Regions from separate parts of the Pannonibacter sp. CBAS1226 genome, predicted to be linked through region 1. Evidence: riboswitches for the same ligand, from Rfam matches in the RefSeq annotation. Region 1 holds a riboswitch; each other region holds the start of a gene.
What was found. A riboswitch is a leader RNA that binds a small molecule or an ion and turns the genes downstream of it on or off. The one in region 1 is predicted to bind cobalamin.

Region 1 (2,192 bases):
TTGTAATCGGCCACATCCTCGAAGGACTTGGAGCCGTCGGCCGGAGGCAGGACCACCTCGCTGGCGACGAAAGAGGCCACCGAAACGGCCGTGCCCGTCTTGTCTTCCAGATAGGCTTCCTCGAAGGCGAGGCCGTCCAGTGTCATGGTGCCGTCAGCCTGCACCACACCGTTGGTCAGCGTGATGATGCCGATGGAGCCCGAGCCGTCATCCGGCGTCTTGCCTTCGAGGGCGACGTCTTCAATGGTGACCTCGCTGCCATCCTCAGACACGCCGCCGACCGACAGAACCTTCACTTCCCCGGCTTCAAGACGGGTCAGGAAGGCGTCGGCAATGTCATTGCCGGTCGCTTCGAAGGCCAGTGCGCCGTGGGCCAGCACCAGGGTCATGACAGAAGCGCTGACACCGCGCATCAGAAAGGATCGCATTTGAAGCTCCAGATTGAGAACTGAAATCTAAACCGCCGGAACCATGTCCCAACCTTGCCATCCGGGTCCGTGACTTGCGTCACACACAGGTCTTTGGCCGGAACATGACCGTCCGTAAGGCAGGTTAAACTACTCCGGCATAACGGCTTTGTGAAATGATCTGTCAAAGGGGGCGATTTCACGGCGCTTTGCCGCGGCAGGCTCATACTTTTTGCTGGTGTGTGGAGGCCTTGCGCGCCTGCACAAATGCTTTGGCATTGTTTCCGCGTGAGCTAGAGTGCCGCTGATGGGCTGCACAGACGAGGTCTGCTGCGGCAAAAATCAGGGAACGGGGTGAAGGGCTTGCACATGAGGCAAGGCCTGATTCCCCGGCTGCCCCCGCAACTGTAAACGGCGAGCGACGCCCCGATGCCACTGGCCCCAAAAGGCTGGGAAGGCAGGCGAAGCAGTGAACCGTGAGCCAGGATACCTGTCCATCACATGACCGGGCGCAAAGTCCCACCCAGTCCCATGCGCGGCGGGCGCAGAAAGGAACGAGCATGCATATCGAAGAAGGCGTCGTTGAAGGCGCGAAGATCATCCTGAGCTATGGCACGGCGGCAGCGGCTTTCGGGCTTGCGGTAAAACTCGCCGTTGACGACCTGCGGACCAATGGCGGCGCCATTCCGCTTCTCCTGCGCAGCATCATGACGACTGCGCTGGTGTTCTGCTTCTTCGAGGTGCTGCCGCATCACCCCGTGGGTGTATCCGAGGTGCATCTGATTCTCGGCTCGACCCTGCTGCTGCTGTTCGGGGCAGGGGCTGCCGCCATCGGTCTGGCGGCCGGTCTGCTGATCCAGGGGCTGTTCTTTGCGCCCTTCGACCTGCCGCAATACGGCATGAATGTCACCACGCTGCTGGTGCCGCTCTTTGGCATCAGCCTGCTGGCGAAGCGAATCATTGCGCCGTCAACGCCTTATGTGGACCTGAAATATTCGCAGGCGCTGGCGCTTTCCACCGCCTATCAGGGCGGCATCGTCGCCTGGGTGGCCTTCTGGGCCATCTATGGCCATGGCTTCTCAGCGGAGAACCTGGCAGACGTGGCCAGCTTCGGTGCGGCCTACATGACCGTGATCATTCTGGAGCCGCTGGTGGATCTTGGCGTGCTGGCCGGTGCAAAAGCCTTGAAGCAGCTGAGCCGCAGCCCGCTGTTCAACGCAAGGCTTCATGTGGCGGGCTGAACCTTTGGCATGAGAAAGAGGCCGGGGAACTCCCGGCCTCCATGCACATGATCTGATCAAAAAGGATCGATGCCGATGCGGCCCAGCTTGTCCTGGGTCCAGCCGTCGCCCTTGCAGCCCTTGTAGGCGCCGCCGGAGGCGTAATCGAGCAGCTCGTCCGGCAGTTCATCGGCTTCGATGCGGCGCGGCAGAACCAGCACGATCTCTCCGGCGGCCTCTTCCAGAACGCGGATCGCAAGGCTGGGCACCGGATCCGTGCCGAGCAGATCCACGAGCGCTGCGTGCGGATCGCTCAGAAGCGCAGCGCGGAAGGCCGTGTCTGACTGTGCCTTGGCTCGAAGTTCGGCCTCCAGCAGGGCGCGGGCTTTCTCGAACGGATAGGCGATGATGTCGCTCATGGTCTTCTCCTTGATTACCAGAGGCCGCGGCCCTCGATCGGTTTGAAGAACCCGATATCCCGCAGGCATTTGTCGAGGCTGCCGCCCGAGGCATAATCGAGCAGTTCATCCGGCAGCTCGTCTTCGGCGATGGAGCGCGGCAGCAC
Region 2 (2,192 bases), on a different contig from region 1:
CCAGCGCATCCATGACGATGATCCGGCCTTCCTTGACCGCTGGCATCAGGCTGGTGACCGGATCCTCCTTGAGGAACTTCTGCTTCAGCTCCACGTCATCGGCGGGGAACCGGCGGCGGTCCATCTTGCCGGCGACGATCACGGTGGGGTTGGACCGGGCAATCGTCTCCCAGCCGACGGTCGGCCACTCTTCGTCGCTCTCGATCACATTCTTCAGGCCGAGGCTTGCGGTCATGTAGCCGGGTGCGCCCTTCTGGCCCGCCACGTAAGGGTCGATCGCCAGATCGGCACTCGAGAACCAGAAGACCGCCGAGACTTCGCCATTGACGGCTCCGATCTTCCGGCGCGCGGCCTCCTCCCGCTCCTTCAGCTCTGCGATCAGGGCAGCGCCCCTGTCCTCGACATCGAAGATGCGGGCGAGGTCGTCGATCTCCTGGTAGATCAGGTCCATGGAGAAGCTGGCCTTGCGCAGCCCGTCATCACCGGCAGAATTGTCCTTGCCGATGCAGTCGGCCGGCGATGTGTAGACGGCGATCCCCAGTTCCTCGAGCTGTTCCACAGTGGCGACGACGCCCTGCGGGCCGATCTGCCACTGAAACTGGGTGGTCACCAGCTCCGGCCGGGCTCCCGTCACACTTTCAAAGCTCGGCGCATTGTCTGCAAGACGCGGCACCGTGGCGTTGACCTCCTCATAGCCCTCAATAACCGGGCCGATCCAAAGGGCTGTCCCGGTGATCTTGTCCGCCTGTCCCAGCAGATAGAGAATCTCGGTGGTACTCTGGCCCACGGAGACGGTGCGCTCCGGCGCCCTGGTGAAGGTCAGTTCCTTGCCGCAGTTCTCCAGCGTCAGCGGATACTGGGTCTTTCCGGCGTGAGCGGCACCAGACAAGGCGAAAGATGCGCAGGCAGCAAGGCCTGCGGCGGCAGCAAAATTGCGCAGAAGCACGGGAGGTTTCCTTCCTTTGGGCAGATGTCATGTCAAGGCGCCGCAATGCGGCTGCATCACGCCTTGAAATGCTCAAGCTCCGCGCGGACCAGACAGCAGTCCGCTGAAGCGGCTGGAGCCAGCGCAGGACCGGGAAGGCAGGGAAGCGCATGCCCCCCGGAGGAAAGGGCAGCAAAACGTCTTGCAGGCCCGAAGGCCTGAGGCAGGAATACCGTCATTTTGATCCTCCTTGAGCATCCCCGCTCAAGCATCTGGATTTCACATGACGGCAGGTCTCCTGGCTCACAGATTTCAGGCCGGTCATTTGCCTTCCCGCACCAGTTGAGGACTGGCGCAGTGACCCGGCGCTTCCGAGGAAGCGCCGCAAGAATGACCGGCATCTGCTTACAGTTGCGGGGGCAGCCACGGATTTGGCCCCTGATTGGGTCGTCCGTACCGTGTTCCCTTTTAATCCCGGCAGCTCTCACTGCCAGAAACCGTCGCAGAAGTAGTATTTTCCGGAAGGCGAACCGTCAAGCTGCAGCTGTGCGGCGGTGCCAACAAAAAAAGGCGCCCCTTGCGGGAGCGCCTTTCCGGATGTGCTCTGCGGATCAGTCTGCCAGATCCTCGACGCTGACCACCTGGCCGTCTTCATCCAGACGGTAGACGACCGGTGCGCCGGTGCCCAGTTCGCGCTTGAGGATCTGTTCCGGCGTCAGCTTTTCCAGCTCCATGATCAGCGCGCGCAGGGAGTTGCCATGGGCGGCAACGATCACGCGGGTGCCTTCCATGACGCGCGGCAGGATCTCGGCGCGGTAGTAGGGCAGAACGCGCTCGGCCGTCATCTTCAGGCTTTCGCCGCCCGGAGGGGGCACGTCGAAGGAGCGGCGCCAGATGTGCACCTGCTCCTCGCCGAACTTCTCGCGGGCTTCATCCTTGTTCATGCCGGTGATGTCGCCGTAGTCGCGCTCGTTCAGGGCCTGATCGCGGATCGTCTCCAGACCGTCCTGGCCGAGTTCGGCAAGGATGAGCTTCAGCGTGTGCTGCGCGCGGGTCAGGTCCGAGGTGAAGGCGACGTCGAACTTCAGCTTCATGTCGCGCAGCTTGCCGCCGGCGGCCTTGGCTTCACCGATGCCCTGCTCGGTCAGGTCCGGGTCCTTCCAGCCGGTGAAGAGGTTCTTGAGGTTCCATTCGCTCTGGCCGTGGCGGACGAGCACCAAGAGACGTTCCATGCACCGATCTCCTTGAATTTCTGAAGGTATGTCAG
Region 3 (2,192 bases), on a different contig from region 1:
CGGCCGAAGCCAGTCCGCGCTGATGCGGCAGGCGGCCGAGGCTGACGATCTGGCGCACGGTGAGGGCAAAATCCGTCGGCTGCTCCTGCAGCACCACGGCGATGCGGCGGGCCGTGTCACGGCTCGACATGGCCCAAAGGCTCGTGCCCTCCAGCCGTACGTCACCGGTCTGCGGCTTGTGGAAGCGGTAAAGCAGCCGCAGCAGCGACGATTTGCCCGCGCCATTGGCACCGCAAATGGCCAGCATCTCGCCCTGACGGACGGTGAAGCTGATCCCGGAGAGGAGGGCAGGGCGTCCGCGCGGCCCCCAGCCGAGAGTGTCAGCCTCGAAGAACGGCGCGCTCACGCGGCAGGCTCGAAGGTGGTTGTGCGGCCAGGCGCCGGAATGCGGGCCAGCGCCGTCTTCGCCATCCGGCCCGGACGCTCGGAGGCCTTGCACCAGCCATCGGCAAGGCCGTGATACTGGCGGGCGAAAGCTGTGATATCCGGCACGTCGTCCAGCGTGAGATTGCCGAACAGCCATCCGGCTTTGCCGGGTGCCGTCAGGGCGACAGCGCAGGGCTGGCCACAGGCGGCCATGCATTCAACGCCGGAGACGGTCCAATGCGTGTCCTGCCGCAGCGCAGCGGCAAGAGCGGTGCCAAGGTTCCGGCCGGACCGCTCGCCGGTTTGCGTGTCACGGCAGGTGACGCAGATGGTGAGATGATGGGAAGGGGAGGTTCCTTCCGTCTGGGAAATGGCCTGCACGGGTGCAGGCACAGGTGTTCCGGCCAAGGCCGGTCCCTGAATGGTCATGGCTATGCTCCTTCCGGGACACCCCGCCCGGCGGTTTGAGGTCTGCTGTGATGGCAGGTCTCCTGACTTGCGGGTCGCCGCTTGCCCGGTCCTTCCCGTTCCTCGGTGGAACAGTGGATCACCCGGGGTCGCTCGCCGCCTACAGTTGCGGGGGCAGTCACGGACTTGGCGCCTGTTGGCTACACCGTACCGTGTTCCCTTTTCACCCGGCCAAGGCTTTGCCAGCCGGGAACCATCGCCGCAGATGATCAAAGCCGCCGTCCTTCCTGTCAAGCTCCATCGTCATAGATTCAGGATGGGTCTTCATACGGCGGCAGTGATATATGTAATAAGATAACATTACAACATGAGAGCTGCGACTGGATAAAAAAATCCCCGGCTGCCTATGCCGGCAGCCGGGGGAGTCGCCTCTCATCGAGCTGGGGTGGACGGTATCCCGGGGGCAGGGATGCCGCCAAAAGGCTGTGCCTTTACGCCAAGTCTTAAGATGCTGACGCATCAAGACTTGGAACGCTCAGGCGCCGCAGTGTTCGAACAATTTCCGTTGAGCAAAGCTCTCCGGGGGCTTCGTCACTCGGCGGCGATGCGGGCGCTGGGGTTGTTCGGATGTGTCGTCCAGTTGGCATAGTCCCCAGAGACGGAACGGCCCGTCCGTGGATCAACGGTTCCGGTGGCCATTGGTTCCATGGTGATGCAATTTTCCACCGGACAGACCGAGACGCAGAGATTGCAGCCGACGCATTCCTCATCGATCACTTCGAACTTGCGCACCCCGTCGACCATGCTGGTGATCGCCTGATGCGAGGTGTCCTCGCAGGCGATGTGGCAGCGGCCGCACTTGATGCAGAGGTCCTCGTCGATCTTCGCCTTGGCGATGTAGTTGAGGTTGAGGTAGCGCCAGTCGGTGACATTGGGCACCGCGCGGCCGGAGAAGTCCGAAATCCGCTCGTAGCCGGCCTCGCCCATCCAGTCCTTCAGGCCCTCGATCATCTCCTCGACGATCTTGAAGCCATAGGTCATGGCGGCGGTGCAGACCTGCACATTGCCGGCACCCAGCGCAATGAACTCCGCCGCATCGCGCCAGGTGGTGACGCCGCCGATACCGGAAATCGGCAGGCCGTAGGTTTCCGGATCACGGGCGATTTCCGCCACCATGTTGAGGGCAATCGGCTTCACCGCCGGGCCGCAATAGCCCCCGTGGGAGCCCTTGCCGTCAATGGTCGGCGTTGGCGCCATGCGGTCAAGGTCGACACCCACGATGGAGTTGATGGTGTTGATCAGCGAAACTGCATCTGCCCCGCCGCGCTTTGCGGCCTGTGCGGGCTTGCGCACGTCGGTGATGTTGGGCGTCAGCTTGACGATCACCGGCATGCGGGTGTGCTTCTTGGCCCAGCGTG
Region 4 (2,192 bases), on a different contig from region 1:
AATCGCGGCGGCCGGCATGCAGGATTTCGAGACACGGGAATGGCTGACCCTCTCCGGCGGGGAAAAGCAGCGGCTGCAGATCGCCCGTGCCCTGGCACAGCAGCCGACGATCCTCATTCTGGATGAACCCACCAATCACCTCGACATCGAACACCAGATCGGCCTGCTGGATCTTGTCAGCTCGCAGGGGCTCAGCGTCATTGCCGCGCTGCATGACCTCAATCACGCGGCCATGTTCTGCGACCGGCTGATCGTGATGGACGCTGGCCGGATCGCTGCGCAGGGCCGTCCCGGCGGCATTCTCACCCCAGATCTTCTGGCCAGGGTCTTCAAGGTCGAGGCCACGGTGGAAACAGGACCGGAGGGCGAGTGCCATATCCGGTATGCCCGGCCATCCAGCCGCCGCCGCAAACACCCGCTTCAAGGAGCCGCAGCATGATGATGCGCAGCCTCGCCCGCACCCTTTTCCTCAGCTTTGTTTCTGCCCAGTCCCTGCTCGTGGCAAGCACCGCCGCAACCCGCGCCGGAACTGTCGACGTCCAGATGCTGAACCGGGGCGCCCATGGCACCATGGTGTTCGAGCCCGATTTCGTGCAGATCGCGCCGGGCGATACGGTGACCTTCCGGGTTGGCCACAAGAGCCACAATGCCGCTTCCATTGCCATAATGGTGCCCGAGGGCTTCGCCGGTTTCACCGGCAAGATCAACGAGGAGATTTCCATCACCTTTGATCAACCGGGGCTCTATGGCATCAAATGCTCGCCGCACTATACCATGGGTATGGTGATGGTGATTCGGGTTGGCGATGCCGCCCGGCCCGAGGGCTTCCCGGATCCAAGCGTTCCCCCCGCCTCCCTCAAGCGCTTTGCCGAGATTTTGGCTCGCTCCGGCCTCTGAGCCAGATAACTACATGTTGTGGGTATCCTGTGTCGGCTCACATAGGGATTGATAAAAATCGAATCTGCGCTATGTTGAGTCCTGTTCAGGGTTCTCCGGTGGAAACGCCGACGAGCTAAGACGGGAACAGGGTGAAACCGGCGCAAATCCGGCAATTCCCAGGCTGCCCCCGCAACTGTGAACGGTGAGCGTTCGTCCCATTCTGCCACTTGGCCGCAAGGCTTGGGAAGGCGGGGCGGCGTGATGACCCGTGAGCCAGGAGACCTGCCTTGAGCGTAACGTCCACCGGCGGGGTGCCGGAGGGGTGTGGTCAGTTCATGTCCGGCTTTGCCGGGCTGTCCGCTCCCTCTGGTCCGTGCCATCTGCTTCGGCAGCAGTGCTTCGGGGTGCAGGCATGATGAAGAGAGCCGTTTTCGAGTTTCCGCCCGGGTAGTCACCTGCGGCCCTTTTTCCTCCGCTCCACCGGATTGCTCCGGGTGCCGCAGCGCGGGAATTGTCCTTGAGTTTTTATCTGCCTCCGGCTGCGCAGAAGCGTGGCCGAACCCTTTGTCACGTCCGTCATATGAGGATCGACCGATGACCGTCACCGTCTACAGCAAGCCCGCCTGCGTCCAGTGCAATGCCACCACCCGCGCCCTGGAGCGCAAGGGCATCGACTACACGCTGGTGGACATTTCCGAAGACACGGCGGCCTATGACTACGTGACCGGCCTTGGCTACCGTCAGGTGCCGGTGGTTGTCGCCGGTGAAAACCACTGGGCCGGTTTCCGTCCGGACCTGATCGGCGGCCTCGGCTGAACCACTGAAGGGCGCGTGCACCATGGGCAGGCTCGTCTATTTTTCCAGCACGTCGGAAAACACCCGCCGCTTCGTCGAGAAGCTCGGGACTGACGCCATCCGCCTGCCCGTGGACGCCAGCGCGCCCGTGCCCCTCGTGAGCGAGCCCTTCGTGCTGGTGACGCCGACCTATGGCGGCGGCACGGCGAAGGGCGCGGTGCCGAAACCGGTGATCCGCTTTCTCAACGAGGAGCAGAACCGCAAGCTCATCCGCGGCGTCATCGCAGCGGGCAACACCAATTTCGGCGAAGGCTATGCCATCGCCGGCAACATCATTTCCGCCAAGTGCAACGTGCCGTTCCTCTACAGGTTCGAGCTTCTGGGCACGGCGGAGGATGTCGAGAACGTCACCCTCGGACTGGAACGGTTTTGGACATGCTAGACACGGATTCCCCGCAGGACGCGGGCGCAAAGACCCACTCCGCAGCCGTTGCCCCGGCTTCCGGCGGCAGCAATGC

Region 2: linked by a shared signal. The riboswitch ahead of AC0CMF_RS13045 (ABC transporter substrate-binding protein) and the one ahead of AC0CMF_RS03090 (energy-coupling factor ABC transporter permease) in region 1 are both predicted to bind cobalamin.
Region 3: linked by a shared signal. The riboswitch ahead of AC0CMF_RS19215 (DUF1636 family protein) and the one ahead of AC0CMF_RS03090 (energy-coupling factor ABC transporter permease) in region 1 are both predicted to bind cobalamin.
Region 4: linked by a shared signal. The riboswitch ahead of nrdH (glutaredoxin-like protein NrdH) and the one ahead of AC0CMF_RS03090 (energy-coupling factor ABC transporter permease) in region 1 are both predicted to bind cobalamin.

What each region holds. Positions count from the first base shown of each region.
Region 1 is NZ_JBVOUO010000001.1:689,390-691,581, forward strand. Features, by position in the region: gene AC0CMF_RS03085 (hypothetical protein) at 1-428, opposite strand, end outside; cobalamin riboswitch at 699-920, shown strand; gene AC0CMF_RS03090 (energy-coupling factor ABC transporter permease) at 968-1,648, shown strand; gene AC0CMF_RS03095 (NHLP leader peptide family natural product precursor) at 1,705-2,046, opposite strand; gene AC0CMF_RS03100 (hypothetical protein) at 2,061-2,192, opposite strand, start outside.
Region 2 is NZ_JBVOUO010000004.1:87,750-89,941, forward strand. Features, by position in the region: gene AC0CMF_RS13045 (ABC transporter substrate-binding protein) at 1-940, opposite strand, end outside; cobalamin riboswitch at 1,197-1,442, opposite strand; gene AC0CMF_RS13050 (2,3-bisphosphoglycerate-dependent phosphoglycerate mutase) at 1,537-2,157, opposite strand; gene dapB (4-hydroxy-tetrahydrodipicolinate reductase) at 2,189-2,192, opposite strand, start outside.
Region 3 is NZ_JBVOUO010000007.1:185,102-187,293, reverse strand. Features, by position in the region: gene AC0CMF_RS19220 (ABC transporter ATP-binding protein) at 1-346, opposite strand, end outside; gene AC0CMF_RS19215 (DUF1636 family protein) at 343-795, opposite strand; cobalamin riboswitch at 831-1,047, opposite strand; gene preA (NAD-dependent dihydropyrimidine dehydrogenase subunit PreA) at 1,366-2,192, opposite strand, start outside.
Region 4 is NZ_JBVOUO010000004.1:84,149-86,340, reverse strand. Features, by position in the region: gene AC0CMF_RS13035 (ABC transporter ATP-binding protein) at 1-439, shown strand, start outside; gene AC0CMF_RS13030 (pseudoazurin) at 436-897, shown strand; cobalamin riboswitch at 969-1,183, shown strand; gene nrdH (glutaredoxin-like protein NrdH) at 1,474-1,695, shown strand; gene nrdI (class Ib ribonucleoside-diphosphate reductase assembly flavoprotein NrdI) at 1,718-2,116, shown strand; gene nrdE (class 1b ribonucleoside-diphosphate reductase subunit alpha) at 2,110-2,192, shown strand, end outside.